2 regions of the Nordella sp. HKS 07 genome follow, and region 2 is predicted to be linked to the other one. Evidence: predicted binding sites of a transcription regulator. Region 2 holds the regulator's gene; the other holds the start of a gene.
The links. The regulator PhoB, encoded in region 2, activates phosphate uptake and scavenging genes when phosphate is short. The targets are predictions, from matches to a motif close to TGTCATNNANCTGTCAT.
Positions count from the first base shown of each region.

Region 1: G5V57_RS21305 (DUF4956 domain-containing protein) is a predicted target of PhoB. The motif match lies at 6,782-6,798, and genes of this name have one in related genera.

Region 1 covers NZ_CP049258.1:4,524,624-4,533,335, forward strand. Annotated here, with positions in the region: gene G5V57_RS21275 (hypothetical protein) at 1-494, shown strand, start outside; gene G5V57_RS21280 (glutathione S-transferase family protein) at 514-1,143, opposite strand; gene G5V57_RS21285 (universal stress protein) at 1,151-2,158, opposite strand; gene G5V57_RS21290 (DASS family sodium-coupled anion symporter) at 2,182-3,732, opposite strand; gene G5V57_RS21295 (M20/M25/M40 family metallo-hydrolase) at 3,816-5,234, shown strand; gene G5V57_RS21300 (dipeptidase) at 5,231-6,628, shown strand; gene G5V57_RS21305 (DUF4956 domain-containing protein) at 6,887-7,483, shown strand; gene G5V57_RS21310 (polyphosphate polymerase domain-containing protein) at 7,461-8,288, shown strand; gene G5V57_RS21315 (esterase-like activity of phytase family protein) at 8,285-8,712, shown strand, end outside.
Region 2 covers NZ_CP049258.1:3,223,710-3,232,421, reverse strand. Annotated here, with positions in the region: gene G5V57_RS15205 (tetratricopeptide repeat protein) at 1-1,646, opposite strand, end outside; gene phoB (phosphate regulon transcriptional regulator PhoB) at 1,931-2,629, opposite strand; gene phoU (phosphate signaling complex protein PhoU) at 2,629-3,345, opposite strand; partial or broken gene pstB (phosphate ABC transporter ATP-binding protein PstB) at 3,363-4,097, opposite strand; gene pstA (phosphate ABC transporter permease PstA) at 4,199-5,728, opposite strand; gene pstC (phosphate ABC transporter permease subunit PstC) at 5,721-7,094, opposite strand; gene G5V57_RS15175 (hypothetical protein) at 7,094-7,354, opposite strand; gene G5V57_RS15170 (PstS family phosphate ABC transporter substrate-binding protein) at 7,465-8,502, opposite strand; gene G5V57_RS15165 (ATP-binding protein) at 8,613-8,712, opposite strand, start outside.

The sequences.
Region 1 (8,712 bases), 1.3 Mb from region 2:
ACAACGGACAGGTTGCCGTGGTGACGGCTGCCGCAGCGACCACCGCCGCGTCGGAACTCGCTGTTGAAACGATAACGCCACCGACCTTCACGGTGCCGACGCCCGTCGTCGAGCCGCCCTCGTCGGTGAGCAAGCTCGAGGCGATGGTTCAGGAATCGCGCCTCGGCACCGATCGCGCTGTAGCCGAAACGCGGGAGACGATCGCCGCCATCGACAAGGCGAACAGCGAGCTGAAGCAGGCGCTCGGCAGTGTATCCGAGCCCGAACCTGAACCGGAAGCTGCCCCCGCACCTGAGGCCCCGGTCGTCGAAGCGACGGAGGAGGCCGAGGATACGCAGCTCTTCGTCGTCGAGGAGCGCCTGATCAGGGGCCGCCCGGCGCGCGTTCTCTCCGACGGTACTGTCGAGGCGGAAACCGACGACGGCTGGATGCGGTTCGAAAATCTCGAGCATCTCGAGGAATATCTCGACGCCATGTCGCCCGGGCAGGCTTAGTTCAAGGCCAAAAAGCCTTTTACACCGCGGTGCCGCGCGGCATCAGCTCATAGGGCGGTTTCCAGCCGGGCAGCGCCCTGATGCGGTCGAGCCATTTCATGACGTTGATATTCTCTTCGAGCGGCACCGGCAGTTCCTCGCCATAGAACAGATATCCGCACAAGGAGAGGTCGGCGATGGTGGCGCGCTTGCCGACGATGAAGGGCTGGTTCGCCAGATGCTGGTCGAGAATCTTGAGCGCCGAGACCGCTCTCGGTCTCAGGAACTCGGTCACCGGCGTTTCGCCGGTCTTGGCGAAACTGATGTGGAATCTGAGCGTCGCCAGATAGCTCGTGAACTTGTGGTTATCGAACAGGATCCAGCGCCAGATCTCGCGCCGCTCGTCCTCGCTCTTGGCTCCGAACTTACGCGTCTGCTCGGCAAGATAATCGAGGATGACGCCTGACTGCGTGAGCTTGAGCCCCTTGTGGCCGAGGATGGGGACTTCGCCCATTTCATTGGCACCGGCGCGGAATTCCGCCCGGCGCGTCTCGCCATTGAAATAGTCGACCCAGATGGGCGCCCAGTCGCTGCGCGAAAGCTCCAGCATGAGTGCCGCCTTATAGGCGTTGCCCGACTCCCCGAAGCAGTGAAGTGTGTATTCGGCCATTCTCCCCCTACCTCACATCGAGCACGCTGGTGCGCGCGCCGCGCACCACATCGCTGGCTTTCGACCCCTTGAAGATGCGCTGAAGCCGCGAGCGCCCCTCATCGGTGACCACGATGATGCGGTAGCTCGACCCCGTCTCGATGATCTCATCCACCGTGTCGCCGACCGCGGTGCGCGTGTCGGTGACGGTGATCTTCATCGCTTTGAGCAGGGCCTTGGCATTGGCGACGGCTTCCTCCGCCGCCGGGCGTGACGCCTCGTCGGGTGCCACCGAGAAGAGTGTGATCGAGGCGCCCTGCATATGGGCGAGCACGGCGGCGCGGCGCACCGCCTGCATGGAGCGCGACGAACCGTCGGTGCAGATGAAGAAACCTTCCTTGTCGAGGCTGGGGCGCGCCACCAGCACGGAGCAGGAGGCATGCGTGACCACTTCCTGGACGACGCCGGTGCCGAACCAGGCCTTGAACTCGCTGCGCCAGCGCGACGGTTCGCCGAGGACCATCAAATTATAAGGCCCGAGCTCATATTGATCGAGGATCCCATGGGCGGCATCGGGCGCCGTCTTGAGCTTGAGCACGACGCTTCTCCCCTTGGGGCTCCGGTATTCCACTTTGGTGTCGCCGGCCGGGTCGCCCCAGGCGTCCTGATGGCTCGCTTCCTGCGGCCAGCTTTCGACGTCGATGCCTTCTTCCTTGAGGATTTCGAGCGAGCGCTTGAGATCGCGCACCCCCGGGAGCTCGAAGCCCGATTCCATCATGTTCTGTCGCGCAATTCGTAGTTGCAGGCCGCCCGACCACAAGGCCTGGTCGATCGGGCGCACATAAAGGACGATGATATCGCATTCGTCATTGACGGCGAGGCGGGCGGCGAAGGTGACGGTGATGAAGGATTCCTCGGTGCCGTCGATGCAGGCGAGGATGCGGAAACGGTTGCGCCGCTGCTGGCGCAGATTGTGCAACGTCTTCTGGACCGCGCGTTCCTGCCGGTCGCTGAGCTTGGTGCGCGTGAACAGCATCGAATCCTCTCGCTGGACCTACTCTAACGCGCGATGAAAGGCCAATAAAGGCTTGCGAGGGCGAGCAGGATAATGACCGAGACGATCATCATGCGCGAGCCGATGGTGAAGAAGTCGCGCCCCTTGAGATAGCCGGAAGCGTAGATGATGGTGAAGGCGGGTTGCGCCGCGGGCGTCAGATAACCGAAGGCCGAGGAGATGGCGGTGATGAATCCGACGATGATCGGATCCTGCCCCGCCACATGGGCGGTATTGAGCACGATGGGACCCAGGACCGCGACGGCGGCGCCGGCCGTCATCGTGTTCGACACGCCAATGGTGAGGAGCGAGATGGCGGTGTTGAAGCCAAGGCCGCTGCCGGCGCCGACATTCTGCAGAACGTCAAGGAAGCTCTTGGCCACCCAGTCGGCGGCCCCCGTATCCGTCATCTCGACGCCGAGCGAAATCGCCGCCGCATACAGCAGGACGACGCCCCAGTTGACGCCCGCATTGATGTCTTCCCAGCGCACCAGGCCCAAGACCAGGAAGGCGGACACGCCGAGCAGAGCGATGACGCCAAGCCCGAGTTGCTCCGACAGGAAGATCCAGCCGAAGATGGTCAGGCAGAAGATCAGGATGGTGAGCCAGCCCGAGGGTTTGAGAGGACCGTCCATAATGACCTGGGTCCTGAGCCTGGAGACGGCGCGCGACATGTCGGTCGTCTCCGGCTTGAAAGTGTAGACCAGGAGCGCCGCCACGATCGGCAGCCGGATCAGGAACATCGGGAAGGCGTAGATCGACCAGGTCAGGTAATCCATCAGATAGCGGCGGGTCTCGGGGTCCAAGGGGTCGTAGAACAGGTCCTTCCAGTAGGAGATGATGATAGCGTTGCGGGCGCCGCCCGAGGGCGTGGCGACGCCGGCGATCGAGCAGCCATAGGCGATCGAGAACAGGATGACGGCGGCGAGATTGCGCACCTTCTTGGGGTCCTGCGAGGTCAGGGTGATGAGCGTAACACCCACCGGCAGCATCATGGCGGCGACCGTGTGCTCGCCGATGAAGGCGGCGATGGCGCCGCAGACCGCGGTGATGCCGAAGCTGATCCAATAGACGTTGGTGCCGGTCATCTGCACGATCGCCCAGGCTATGCGCTTGTCGAGGCGTTGCTTCACGATCGCGACCGCCAGCATCAGCGAGCCCATGATGAACAGCACCGAATCGGTCATCAGGCTCTGCGCCACCTTGGTGGGGTCGACTTTGAGCAGCACCACCTGGCCGATGATGATGAGAAGCGGCACGGTGGGCAGCGGCACCGCTTCCGTCACGAACAGGATGGTCGCAACGACCGACATCGCGAGCACGATCTGGCCTTCCTCGGTGAGGCCCGAAGGCGTTGGGGCGATCATCAGGAGGAAGCCGACCAGCAAGGCGATGAAGAACCAGCGCCGGGTCCAGAAGAAATTCAGGTCGATATTCTGACGCACCAGCAGATAGCGCTGGTAGCCGCGGCGCTGGAAGCGCGTCAGCCGCTGGCTCGGTTCATGCGCCTGCAGGCTGTCGCGTGGGAGTGAGAAACTGGCAGCCGCTTGCGTCATTCCGCAGCCCTTGCCGAATGATTGTGGCGCATGAGAGACTGCATCAGGTCCCGCTTCGGGAAATTGTCTTTCAGGTCTTGTAGATGAAAAATATTGACGATGTTTTGCAGGGTATCGATGGCGCCCTGGACGAAAGTATCGCGCGCCTTTTCGAGCTGCTCAGATTTCCCTCGGTCGGCACCGATCCGGCTTTTCACGGCGCCTGCCGTGACGCAGCGGCATGGCTCGTGCGCCTGCTCAGCGGCATGGGATTCCAGACGCGCATGGACGAGACCACCGGCCAGCCGGTCGTTGTGGCTGAATATGCGCCCAAGGGCGTGCCGTCCCATGCGCCTCGCATCCTGTTCTACGGCCATTACGATGTTCAGCCACCCGACCCGCTGGACTTGTGGGAAAGCCCGCCTTTCGAGCCCCAGCTGCGCAAGGGTGCGGATGGTGAAGCGCGCATCTTTGCCCGCGGTGCCTGTGACGACAAGGGCCAACTCATGACCTTCCTGGAGGCCAGCCGCGCCTGGATCAAGGCCAAAGGCGGCCTGCCTTTCCACCTCACCGTACTTCTCGAAGGCGACGAGGAGGGTGATTCTACTCATCTCGATCGTTATGTCGCGAAGAACCGCGCGCGGCTCAAGCCCGATATCGTCTTCATCTGCGATACCGGCATGTGGGACGCCAGGACGCCCGCCATCACCACGCGGCTGCGCGGCTGCATCGCCGAGGAGATCGTCATTTCGGGGCCCTCCAAGGATTTGCATTCGGGCTATTACGGCGGTGCTGCCCGCAACCCCATTCGCGTCCTGACAAAGATCCTGGGCGAGTTGCATGACCGCAATGGCCGGGTGACGCTGCCCGGCTTCTATGATGGTGTCGACCCGGTGCCGGCCTCGACCCGCCGGCAATGGAAATCCCTCAACTTTCCGGAGAAGAAGTATCTCAAGGCCGTCGGACTTTCGGTGCCGGCGGGCGAAAAGGGCTATCCGGTCTATGAACAGATCTGGAGCAGGCCCACCGCCGAGATCAACGGCATCTATTCGGGCTATACGGGGGCGGGCTCCAAGACGGTGTTGCCGGCCGAGGCCATGGCCAAGCTCACTTTCCGCCTGGTCGGGCGCCAGACGCCGGCGCAGATCCGCAAAGGGCTGCGCGCCTTCGTCAAGGCCAGGCTCCCGGCCGATTGCCGGGTGCGTTACAAATCTGAAGGAGGCGATTCGATGGCGGCCACGGTGGCCGAGACGAGCCCCTGGGTGCGCCTGGCGCAAGAGGCTCTCACGGCCGAATGGGGCCGCGAACCGGTGCTGATGGCGGAAGGCGCCTCGATCCCGGTGGTCGGCACCTTCAAGTCATCGCTCAAGGTCGACAGCCTGCTGGTCGGATTCGGTCTTGAAGATGACGGCGCCCACAGCCCGAACGAAAAGTACAATCTGACGAGTTTCCGGAAAGGCACCAGAAGCTGGGCCCGCATCATCGCCGGCATTGCCGAACAACAGGAGCGCCGCAAATCATGACCGACATCAACGCCGTTCTCGGCGCCGCCGACAAGGCGCTCGACCAGAGCCTCGGGCGCCTGTTCGACCTCATCCGCATTCCATCGATCTCGACCGATCCCGCCTACAAGGCGGATTGCCGGCGCGCCGGCGAGCGCATCGTCGCCGACCTTGCCGCGCTGGGCTTCGATGCCTCTTTGCGCGAGACGGCCGGCCATCCGATGGTGGTCGCCCATTTCGCGCCGAAGGATACCGAGGGCAAGGTCCCGCATTTCCTGTTTTACGGCCACTATGACGTGCAGCCGCCCGATCCGCTCGACAAATGGATGACGCCGCCCTTCGAGCCTCAGAAGCGCACCGGCAAGGATGGCGTCGTGCGCCTCTATGGCCGCGGCACCGCCGACGACAAGGGCCAGCTCCAGACCTTCATCGAGGCGATGCGCGCCTGGATCACCGAGACCGGCTCGCTGCCGATCAAGGCCACGCTGCTGATCGAGGGCGAGGAGGAGTCGGGTTCGCCGAGCCTCATTCCCTTCCTCAAAGAGAACAAGGAAGAACTCGCCTGCGACGCCGCCTTCGTCTGCGACACGAATATGTGGGACGCCAAGACTCCGGCCATCACCACCAGGCTGCGCGGCATAGTGAAGGATGAGATCACCATCACGGGGCCGCGCATCGATCTCCATTCCGGCGCCTATGGCGGGCCCGCCGCCAATCCGCTGCGCATTCTTTCGAAGCTCCTCTCGAAGCTCCACGACAAGAATGGCAAGGTCACCATTCCGGGCTTCTATGACGGCGTCAGCGATCTCCCCAAGGAGATGAAGGCGCAATGGAGCAGGCTCAAATTTTCCGACAAGAAGTTTTTGAAGGAGGTCGGCCTGTCGGTGCCGGCGGGCGAGAAGGGAAAGAGCGTGCTCGAGCAGGTCTGGGCGCGCCCGACCGCCGAGGTGAACGGCATATGGGGCGGCTATACGGGGGCCGGCACCAAGACCGTCATCCCGTCCGAGGCCCACGCCAAGCTGACCTTCCGTCTGGTCGGCAAGCAAAATCCGCAAAAGATCCTCAAGGCGTTCCGCGCCTTCGCCAAGGCCGAGGTGCCGAAGGACTGCAAGGTCACTTTCGCTTCCTACGGGGCGGGAAGCCCGGCGACCGAGATCGCCGAAACCTCGCATTTGATCCGCAAGAGTGCGCAGGCGCTGAAGGACGAGTGGGGCCGCGAGACGGCGCTCATCGGGTCAGGCGGCTCGATCCCGATCGTGCGCTGCTTCAAGGACATCCTCGGCATGGACAGTGTGCTGGTCGGCTTCGGTCTCAATGACGACGCACTGCACAGCCCGAATGAAAAATACAATCTCGCCAGCTTCCATCGCGGCATCAGAAGCTGGGTGCGCATCCTCGCGGCCGTCGGACGCTGAGACGGGACGACTCCGGCCGTTTCAATGGAGAAACGGCCGGAAACATATGCGATATCAATGGGTTGGTTTTTTCTCGGCCGCGGCTGATCCAGGGTCAATTTGCCCATATGCGAAAAAACCCAAGTCCTCCCGGGACATGTGTTTTTAGAGAAATGTCATCCGGTCGTCATAATTTGAGAAATGCCGGGAATAGAACCCGGATCGCTCCGTTCTTCTCTTCGCGCTGCTTGAACGCGCGAGAAAAGAACAGGAGTTTGAATGTTGATATCCTCGCTTCAACAGGTCCTTGAGGACCCGACACTCTCGCAAGCGGTCAGGATAGGTTTGAATCTCGTCGGGATGAGCGCGCTCGTCTTCGGCCTCTATTACCGCCGCTACCGCGACAAGGAACTGGTCACCGCCGCGGCGCTGTTCAACATATTCATCTTCGCGGTCCTGACCATTCTGTCCTCGGTGAATTTCAGCGTGGCCGCGGGCTTCGGCCTGTTCGCCATACTGGCGCTGTTCACGCTGCGCTCGGAGCCGCTGAGCAAGACCGAGATGACCTATTTCTTCGGCAGTGTCGCCATCGCGGTCATCACCTCGGTGCATGGAACGACGGTTCCTTTCGCCGTCATGGCGGTGGGCTTCGTCCTCGCCGGCGCTTTCGTCATCGACCATCCGCGCATCCTGCAATCGGTCTCCGGCGCCAAGGTGACGCTCGACAAGATCAATACCGATCTGCTGGCGGACCCCGTTTCCATGCGCGCCGAATTGTCGGACCGTCTCGGCGTCGCGGTTCTCTCCTATCAAGTGCTTCAACTCGATTACATCACGGAAATGGCGAGGCTCAATGTCTACTATCGCACGCGCTGACCAATGGCTGGAGCAGGGCTTCGATCCGATCGGCCTTGCCACGCTCAACGCCCGGGCGGAGATGCTGGAGCGGCTCGACAACAAATACGTGGTGCGCAGGCCCGTTCTGCAGGCGGCCGCCGCCGAACTTGCCCGCCATTTTGATGTGCTCGAGATCTCGGGCCGCCGCGCCTTCACCTACGAGACGTGTTACTTCGACAACCAGGACCGGCGCAGCTATTTCGACCACCATCAGGGTCGGCGCCGGCGCGCCAAGGTGCGCATCCGCAAATATCTCGATGCGGCGCTGTGCTTCGTCGAGGTGAAACTCAAGGACAAGCGCGGCGTGACGGTGAAGAGGCGGTTTGGCTATGCGCCAGAGAAATTCGGCAGGCTGGATGATGAAGCGCTCACTTTCGTTCACCGTGCCTATTACGATCAATATGGCGCCGTGTTCCCCCATGAGCTGCAGCGGGTCATCGACATGCGCTATGTCCGCATGACGCTGGTGGCGAAGGAGGGCGGCGAGCGCATGACGATCGACAGCTCTCTGCGCTTCTACGATATGGCCGCCTACCATGCCGTCGATGACGATCACTTCATCCTGGAGACCAAGTCGGCCCGCGGCAATGGCATCGCCGACCGTCTGCTGCGCGCCCTGCATCAGCGCCCGACCAAGCATTGCTCGAAATACTGCACCGCGATCGCGCTTCTCAATCGCGGCACCAGGCACAATCGATTCCTGCCGGCCTTGCGCAAGCTCGCAAGTCCGGATCTGTCATCCCTGAAACCGGCCGCCCGGCCCGAAATGGAGGCGCTGCAATGACACTCAAGACTGGAAATCTCATCGGCGGGCTGGCCGTGGCCGCGCTCCTGCTAGGGACCGCCGCTCTGCCGGGTGCCTCCGCCGAGCCGAAGCTCGAAGCCCTGGGGAAGACGGAGATCCCCGCCACCGGCAAGGATGGCGTACGGGTCGACGAGCTTTCCGGCCTGGCGTGGGATGCGGATGAGAAGCTTCTCTATGCCGTCTCGGATGGCGGCGTCCTGCATCATTTCCGCCTTCAGCTGGACGGCGACAGGATCGCCGGGATCGAGCATGTCTTCGCGGCGCCGATCTCGGCTCCTATCGGCAATGTGTCGGCAACCAACGCCGAAGGACTTTCCGCCGTCAATAGCGATGACGGCACGCCCGGCAACAGCGAGCTCCTGATCGCCTTCGAAGATGGGCCCGGCATCGCCCGCTTCACGCC
Region 2 (8,712 bases):
AGCCACTCCCTGGCCCGTTCCTTTTCGCCGAGAAGCGCCAGCGCAACCGCGCCATGCTGCGCCGGATCGGAATTCTCCGGATGCGCCTTCAGCGCTCGTTCGGCCCGCTCCAGGCCCAGCCGCGCCTGCGCGACCTCCTCGTCGAGGCGACCGAGCGCGTGCAGGGCGTTGGTGATCAGGAACGGCGCCCGGTAGTCGTCGGGGTCTATCTCGGCGCAACGGCTGTAGAGCGCGACCGCCTTCTCGAAATCCCCCGCGGCGAAAGCGTGGCGGGCGTAGAAATAATGGCCCTCGTAGGAATTCGGGTCGAGCGCGATGGCGCGCTCGAAGGCAGCCACCGCCTCCGTCGGGCGGCCGGCGGTCGACAGAGCGAGGCCGTGCGAGGCATGCGCCTCGGCGAGGTGGGGATCGAGTTCCAACGCCTTGGCGCAGGTCGCGAAAAGCGCCTCCAGCGATATGCTTGCGCCGTGCCAGGCGGCGAGGATCGAGTCGCAATCGGCGATGCCGGCATAGGCGCGCGCATAAGCGGGGTCGATGTCCACCGCCCGGCTGAACAGCCGGCGCGCCAGTTGCAGAGAGTCCTTGGCGCGTGTGCGGAAGAACTCCCGGGCCTTCAGATAGGTGGTATACGCTTCGATATTGCCCGTCGGCGCCCGTCCGAGCGCCGTCTTCTCCTCCGACAGCAGCCTGACCTTGAGCTGGTCGACGATCGTCCGGGTGATCTCGTCCTGGATCGCGAAAATATCGGTAAGGTCCCGGTCGTAGCGTTCAGCCCACAGATGGCCGCCGGTCGCGCCGTCGATCAGCTGGGCGGCGATGCGCACGCGCGGGCCGGCCTTGCGCACGCTGCCCTCGAGCACGAATTTCACGCCCATCTCGCGGGCCGCCGCCGGCACGTCCACCGCCTTGCCCTTGTAGGTGAAGGCGGTGTGGCGGGCGACGACATGCAGCGCCGAAATCTTCGACAGGTCGGTGATGATGTCCTCGGCGATGCCGTCCGAGAAATAGTCCTGCTCCGGATCGCCGCTCATATTGCTGAATGGCAGCACGGCGATCGAGGGCTTTCCGTTGGCCGATTCCGCCTTGCGCCCCGGCGCATCCGCGGCCGCCGGCGGCGGGGCGCCGGCGAAGACGTCGACGGTGTAGACCCTGACCGGCCGCTCGATGTTCTTCAGCATCTGCTCGCCGGCGTCCTCGAAGACAAGGTCGAGCCGGTTTCCAACGCTGTCGCGGACGGTTCCGGACACCGCGACGCCGCCCGGCCGGGCGAGGCCTTCGAGGCGCGCCGCGATATTGACGCCTTCGCCATAGATGTCGTTGTCGGCAGCGTCGAAGATGATGTCGCCGAGATGGATGCCGATGCGGAACTCGAGGCAGCGCTCTGCCGGCACGCCGGCATTGCGCTGACGCATCCGGCGCTGGATGTCGGCCGCGCAAGCCACCGCGTTCACCACGCTCGCGAACTCGACCAGCATTCCGTCGCCCGTGAGCTTCACGATGCGGCCCGCATGCGCGGCGATCCGGGCGTCCGCCATCTCGCGGCGATGCGCCTTCAGGGCCGAGAGCGTGCCCTCCTCGTCGCGGCTCATGAGGCGGCTGTAGCCGGCGACGTCGGCGGCCAGTATCGCGGTCAGGCGGCGTTCCATGGTCCGTCGGCCTTGCGTGTTTCGCGGGTTATACCCCGGCCATCCCCAGGCGTAGCAAGTGGTATTTCGTCCGGGATCTCTCGCGCCGCGACGCATGTGAGCCCTTGGCGATCCGCTGGCGGTGTTGGTGGCTCACAAGCGCCTGGCGGAGCGCCAGGTAGCGGCCGTAGCACGGGATGCGTCGGATAGCGGCGGAGATCGGCATGTGCGTGACGCCTAGCAGGCGTGGCACGGATGGGCTGGATGGCCGCCTCAAGGGCGGCCATGACGGGTGGGATGAGGGCTTAACTCCGCCCGAAACGCTCGTCGAAGGAGTAGCCCATGCCGCGCACGGTGCGGATCGGGTCGATCTCGCGGCCGCGCTTCAAGCATTTGCGCAGGCGACCGACATGCACGTCGACGGTGCGCTCGTCGACATAGATGTCGCGGCCCCAGACAGCATCAAGAAGCTGCGAGCGGCTGTAGACCCGGCCCGGACTCTGCATGAGATATTCAAGCAGGCGGAATTCGGTCGGGGAGAGCGTTATGTCGCGCGTCGCCCTGGTCACGCGCCTGGTGCGCCGGTCGAGCGCGATGTCGCCGGCCTTGAGGAGTTCGGCGATCGCGTCGGGGTTGACGCGGCGCAGGATCGTCTTGATGCGGGCGAGCAGCTCCGGCACCGAGAAAGGCTTGACGATATAGTCGTCGGCCCCGGTGGCGAGGCCGCGCACGCGCTCATTCTCCTCGCCCCGCGCCGTCAGCATGATGACCGGGATGTCGCGGGTTTCGGCGCGCGAGCGCAGCAGGCGGCAGACCTCGATGCCCGATATGCCCGGCAGCATCCAGTCGAGCACGATGAGATCGGGGCGTTCTTCACTGACGAGATGGGCGACGTCCTCGCCATTGGCGGTGCCGCGCACCCGAAATCCTTCCGCCTGAAGATTGTAGGTCAGCAGGATCTGGAGCGGTTCTTCGTCTTCGACGATGAGGATGGACGCGGTCATCAGCGCTCGTTCATTGCATCAAAAGGCATCGTGCTAGTGGTGTCCTTCTTCGGACGTTCGCCGCGCATCGGCTGGCCCGACACCAGATAGTGGATATTCTCCGCTATGTTGGTGGCGTGATCGCCGATACGCTCGAAATTCTTGGCACCGAAGAGAAGATGGGTACACGGCCCGATCATGCGCGGGTCTTCCATCATGTAGGTCAGAAGCTCGCGGAAGATCGAGTTGTAGAGGGAATCGAGCTCACCGTCACTGCGCCAGACTTCCAGCGCCTTGGCATCGTCGGCCGTCGTATAGGCATCAAGCACATCCTTCAGCTGCTCGAGCGACAGCCTGCCCATCCGATTCAGCCCGGTGGCGAGCTTGCGCGGCAGCTGCTCGGAAATGGCATGCGAGCGCTTGGCGATGTTCTTGGCGAGATCGCCGATGCGCTCGAGATCGGAGGCGATGCGGATCGCCACCATGATCTCGCGCAGGTCGCGCGCCATCGGCTGGCGCTTGGCGATGGTGAGGATGGCGCGCTCCTCGATCTGCAGTTCGAGGGCGTCGATCTTTTCGTCCTGCGCGATCACGATATCGGCAAGCTTGGTGTCGCGCTTCGCCAGCGCCTCGATGGCCTTGGCGAGATGGTCCTCGGCGAGACCGCCCATCTGGGCGAGCATCGTCTTGAGGTTGGCGAGGTCCTCGTCATAGGCTTTGACGATATGGTCCGACATAGTCCTTAACTCCGCGGTCAGCCGAAGCGGCCGGTGATGTAATCCTGGGTGCGCTTATCCTTGGGTGCCGTAAAGATGTCGTCGGTGTCGCCGACCTCGACCAGATTGCCCAGATGGAAAAACGCGGTGAGCTGCGAGACGCGCGCGGCCTGCTGCATCGAATGGGTGACGATGACGATGCAGTAATTCTGGCGCAGTTCGTCGATGAGTTCCTCGATGCGGGCGGTGGCGATCGGATCGAGCGCCGAACAGGGCTCGTCCATGAGGATCACTTCCGGATTGACGGCGATGGCCCGCGCGATGCACAGGCGCTGCTGCTGGCCGCCGGACAGGCTGGTGCCCGAATGATCGAGCCGGTCCTTCACTTCCTCAAAGAGACCGGCCTTCTTCAAGCTCGTCACCACGATCTCCTCGAGATCGGTCTTGTTCCTGGCGAAGCCGTGGATGCGCGGACCATAGGCAACGTTCTCATAGATCGATTTCGGGAAGGGATTGGGCTTCTGGAACACCATGCCGATGCGGGCGCGCAGCTGCACCACATCGAGGCTCCTGTCATAGATGTCGCGGCCGTCGATCTCGATATTGCCGGTGATCCGGCAGGACGGGATCGTGTCGTTCATGCGATTGATCGAGCGCAGGAAGGTGGACTTGCCGCAGCCCGAAGGCCCGATGAAGGCCGAGACGGCGCTGTCGGGGATGTCGATGCTCAGGTCGTTGATGGCATGCTTGTCGCCATAATAGACGTCGACATTGCGCGCCCTGATCTTCAGAGGCCGTTCGCGGGCGATGCGCGGGGCATTGTCGGCGACCGGCGTCTTGATCATGGCATCCATGGCGGGTGACCCTTTCATACTTACCAGCGGCGCTCGAAGCGCTTGCGCAACAGGATGGCGACCGCATTCATGACGAACAGGAAAACGAGAAGAACGATGATGGCGCCCGCCGTCTTGGACTGGAAGGCGATCTCCGGAAGATCCGACCAGAGAAAGATCTGGATCGGCAAGACGGTGGCGGCATCGGTGAAGCTCGTCGGTATGTCGACGATAAAAGCGACCATGCCGATCATGAGAAGCGGCGCCGTCTCGCCCAAGGCGTGCGCCATGCCGATGATGGTGCCGGTCATGATGCCGGGCATGGCCAGAGGCAGGACGTGATGGAAGATCGCCTGCTGGTGCGAGGCGCCCACCCCGAGTGCGGCCTCCTTGATCGAGGGCGGCACGGCGCGCAGCGCCGCGCGCGAGGCGATGATGATGGTGGGCAGCACGAGCAGCGCCAGCACCAGGCCACCGACCACCGGCGCCGAGCGCGGCAGGCCGAAGAAGTTGAGGAACATCGCCAGGCCCAAGAGGCCGAAGACGATCGAGGGCACCGCCGCGAGGTTATTGATATTCACCTCGATGATCTGGGTCAGGCGGTTCTTGGGGGCGAACTCCTCGAGATAGATCGCGGCGGCCACACCGATCGGCAAACAAAGGAACAAGGTCACCAGAAGTGTCAGGATCGAGCCCATCAAGGCGCCCCTGATGCCGGCGAGCTCCGGCTCGCGCGAGTCGCCCGAGGAGAAGAACCGCCAGGCGATGCCGCTTTCGGCGACGCCCTTCTCCTTCAGCTGCTCGAGCCACAGCGCCTCCTGGTCGTCGATGCGGCGGTTGTGCTCAGGCACCGTGAAACGAAAGATATCCCAGGCGCCGGCAGTAACCGGATCGAGGGACTTGGGCGCGGTGACCTGCTCGGCCAGGAAGGCACCCTTGTCGGTCGACACGACGCGGAAGGCGCCGCCATTCATCCGTACGATGTCGCCCGCCATCAGGAGCGCAGTCTGGTCCGCCGCCAGCTTGAACTTATCGCCGTCGGCCGTCGCGGTGATCGCGCCTTGGCCGGGGAATTTCTGAACCGCGGTCTGACGACCCTTCAAATACTGATCGGCATCGTCGGAAAGGAGCACCGGAACCTTGATGTCCTGGCCAATCAACGCCGGATCGTTCATCACCATGGCGCGGAAATCATCGGCGGCGCCCGAGCTCAGCAGGCCCAGAAGCTTCTTGCGGTCGCCACGCGAGGTCACATCCGGAAACATGGCGCGGAAGGCCTCGCGGATCGGCGCATCGAAGTCACCGGCGCGGATGACCTTGAGGTCCTTGCTGTTCTGCGGGTCGATCGCCTTCTGCGAAACATTGATCGGCAGCGTGAGGCGATGCTCGGTAAAGGCCGGCAAACCCTTCACCAGGATGTCGGCGAAGAGCAGCACGAGGAAGACGGCCGTCACCGCGATGGCCGCGATTCCGTAGAACTTGAACCGGCGCTCGGCCCGATAGCGCCTGGCGACCAGCGCGTTGTTGTCGCCGACACGGCGGGGGGCGGCGGAGATCGCGGTATCAGTCATATTGTTCCCTGTATCTCTGCACGATCTTGAGCGCGATGTAGTTCAGGGCCAGCGTAAAGAAGAACAGCACCAGGCCGAGCGCGAAGGCGGAGAGCGTCTTGGCCGAGTCGAATTCCTGGTCGCCCACCAAGAGGGTCTTGATCTGCACCGTCACAGTGGTGACGGCGGCGAGCGGGTTGAAGGTGAGATTGGCGGCGAGACCGGCGGCCATCACGACGATCATCGTCTCGCCGACGGCGCGCGAGATCGCCAACATGAAGGCCGAGACGATGCCCGGCAGAGCAGCGGGGAGAACCACCTTCTTGATGGTCTCGGACTTGGTGGCGCCCATCGCATAAGAGCCGTCGCGCAGCGACTGCGGCACGGCATTGATCACGTCGTCCGACAAGGACGAGACGAAGGGGATGATCATCATGCCCATCACCAGACCGGCGGCAAGCGCCGATTCCGACGCCACATCGAGGCCAAAGGTCTGTCCCCAGCCGCGGATGAGCGGCGCCACCGTCAAGGCGGCGAAGAAGCCCAGAACCACTGTCGGGATGCCGGCGAGTATCTCGAGGATCGGCTTGACCACGGCGCGGATCTTCGGCGTCGCATATTCGGCCATGTAGATCGCCGAAAAGAGGCCCAAAGGCCCCGCCACCAGCATGGCGATGAGGGTGATGAGCAGCGTGCCGGCGATCAGCGGAACGATGCCGAAGGCGCCCGACGAGCCGACTTGGTCGGCGCGCATGGCTGTCTGCGGCGACCATTGCAGGCCGAAGAGAAAGTCGATCGGCGAAACCATGCTGAAGAAACGCGCCGCCTCGAACACCACCGAGAACACGATGCCGATGGTGGTGAGAACCGCGACGCCAGAGCAGGCGAGCAGCACATATTTGGCGAAGCGCTCGAACTGGTTGCGGGCGCGCAGCTCCGGCGTGATCCGGCCGAGCCCCCAGAAAATGACGGCGAGGCCGGAAAGTGTGCCGAGGCCATTCATGCCCCAGTAAACAAGGTTCGATGCCGCGCCGTAAGCGGCGGCGGCCGCTTTCAGTTTATCGCCGGGCTCGCCCTGATAGGTGCCGGCGATGAGATTCTGGATGTCGCGCAGGGCGGCGTCGCGCTGGAGCGGGGTGGCGATTTCCGACGGATCGAGGGAGCCCAGGCCCTGGCTCACAATATGATGCGAGCCCAAGGGGGCGACGACGACAAAGATCGCCATCATCACAGTCAGGACGGCGGAGGCGATAAGGAGACCATGATAGGCGGGTAGAGAATGGAGCGACTGACCGGGGCCGCCCCTCATTGCGCGAGCCCGCTGGGCGCCCAGGAAGAAGCCTGCCAGCACCAGCACCGCCATGATTGAGAAATAAGTCCCCGACATCACGCGCCCTGTTCTATCTCGCCCGCCATCTCATCTTCGGGCGTTGTAATTTGAAAGAGTGTGCGAGGCGGCCGGTACATCCGCGGACCGCCCCGACTGGTCGCGGTCACTCCGGTTTGATCCGAAGTGACGCGACCGGTTTCATTGACATGGCGCGCGATCACGGAAATACGGTATCCAACTTCCTGACCACGCGCCGCTTTGTCATTTTGTCTGCGCATGATTTTTCCGGAGAACTGCTTCGCACTTTTCCGGATCATGCTCTAAAGCGTGATGGCTTTAGGACGAGCCGCCATCACGCTTCATATTCTTGTTTTGCGCATGATTTTACCGGAAAACCGCTTCGCACTTTTCCGGATCATGCTACAGCTCACATCAGCTGGTCGCCCTTGATCGTTTCCATCGTTTCCGCGGCGGCCTTGGTCTTGTCGGCCTCGTCGCCGGGCAGCGTCACCAGGCCCTTGGCGGCCAGATAACCGTCTTCGCCCAGCGCCTTGTCCGACACATATTCCTTCACGAACTCGACCATACCGGGGATGGTGCCGACATGCTGCTTCTTCGCATAGATGAAGAGCGGGCGGGACACTTTATAGTCGCCGCTGGCGATCGACTCATAGCTGGGCGACTTGCCCTCGATCGTCGCTCCCTTGATCTTGTTCTGGTTCTCCTCGAGGAAGGAGTAGCCGAAGATGCCGACCGCCTGCGGATTGGCCTCGAGCTTCTGAACGATCAGATTGTCGTTCTCGCCGGCATCGATATAGGCGCCGTCCTCGCGGATCGACTTCCACACCGTCTCGAAGGCCTTGGCGTCGGACTTCTTCAACGCCTTGAGCGAGTCGACGCCTTCCGCGCCCTTATCCATCACGAGCTCGACAAAGCTATCGCGGGTACCGGAGGTCGGCGGGGGGCCGAGCACTTCGATCTTCTCGTCGGGAAGCGACGGGTCGACATCCTTCCAGGTCTTATAGGGATTGGCGATGAGCTTGCCATCCTTGTCGGGCACTTCCTTGGCCAGCGCCAGGAAAAGCTGGGTCTTGGTGAAGTTCAGGTCCGGGCCAGCCTTGGAATTGGCAACCGTGAGGCCGTCGAAGCCGACCTTGATCTCGACGATCTCGGTGACACCGTTCTTGACGCAATCGTCGTACTCGCTCTTCTTGATCTGGCGCGAGGCATTGGTGAAATCGGGACTATCGGCGCTGATGCCGGCGCAGAAGAGCTTCATGCCGCCGCCGGTGCCGGTCGATTCGACCACCGGGGTCTTGAAGCCGGAGGTCTTGCCGAATTGCTCGGCAACGGCCGTGGTGAAGGGATAGACCGTCGATGAGCCGACGATACGAATCTGGTCGCGGGCTTGCGCGAAACCTGCCGTCAGGGCCAGAAGGCTCGCAGCCAAAAGTAAGCGTTTCATTTCTTGTCTCCTCTGTGTGACGCCTAGCTTCCCTTAGGCATCCCGCATGAGCGTTATGTGACACTCACACTACAGAAATATGACAAGTCAACCCTATGAAATAGCTTGGTTTATTTTACAGCCGGGACGCGTATGACAAAGCTGCTGCCGGCGCCCAGCTCGGACTGGATGCGCAGCTTGCCGCGGTGGCGGTTGAGGATGTGCTTGACG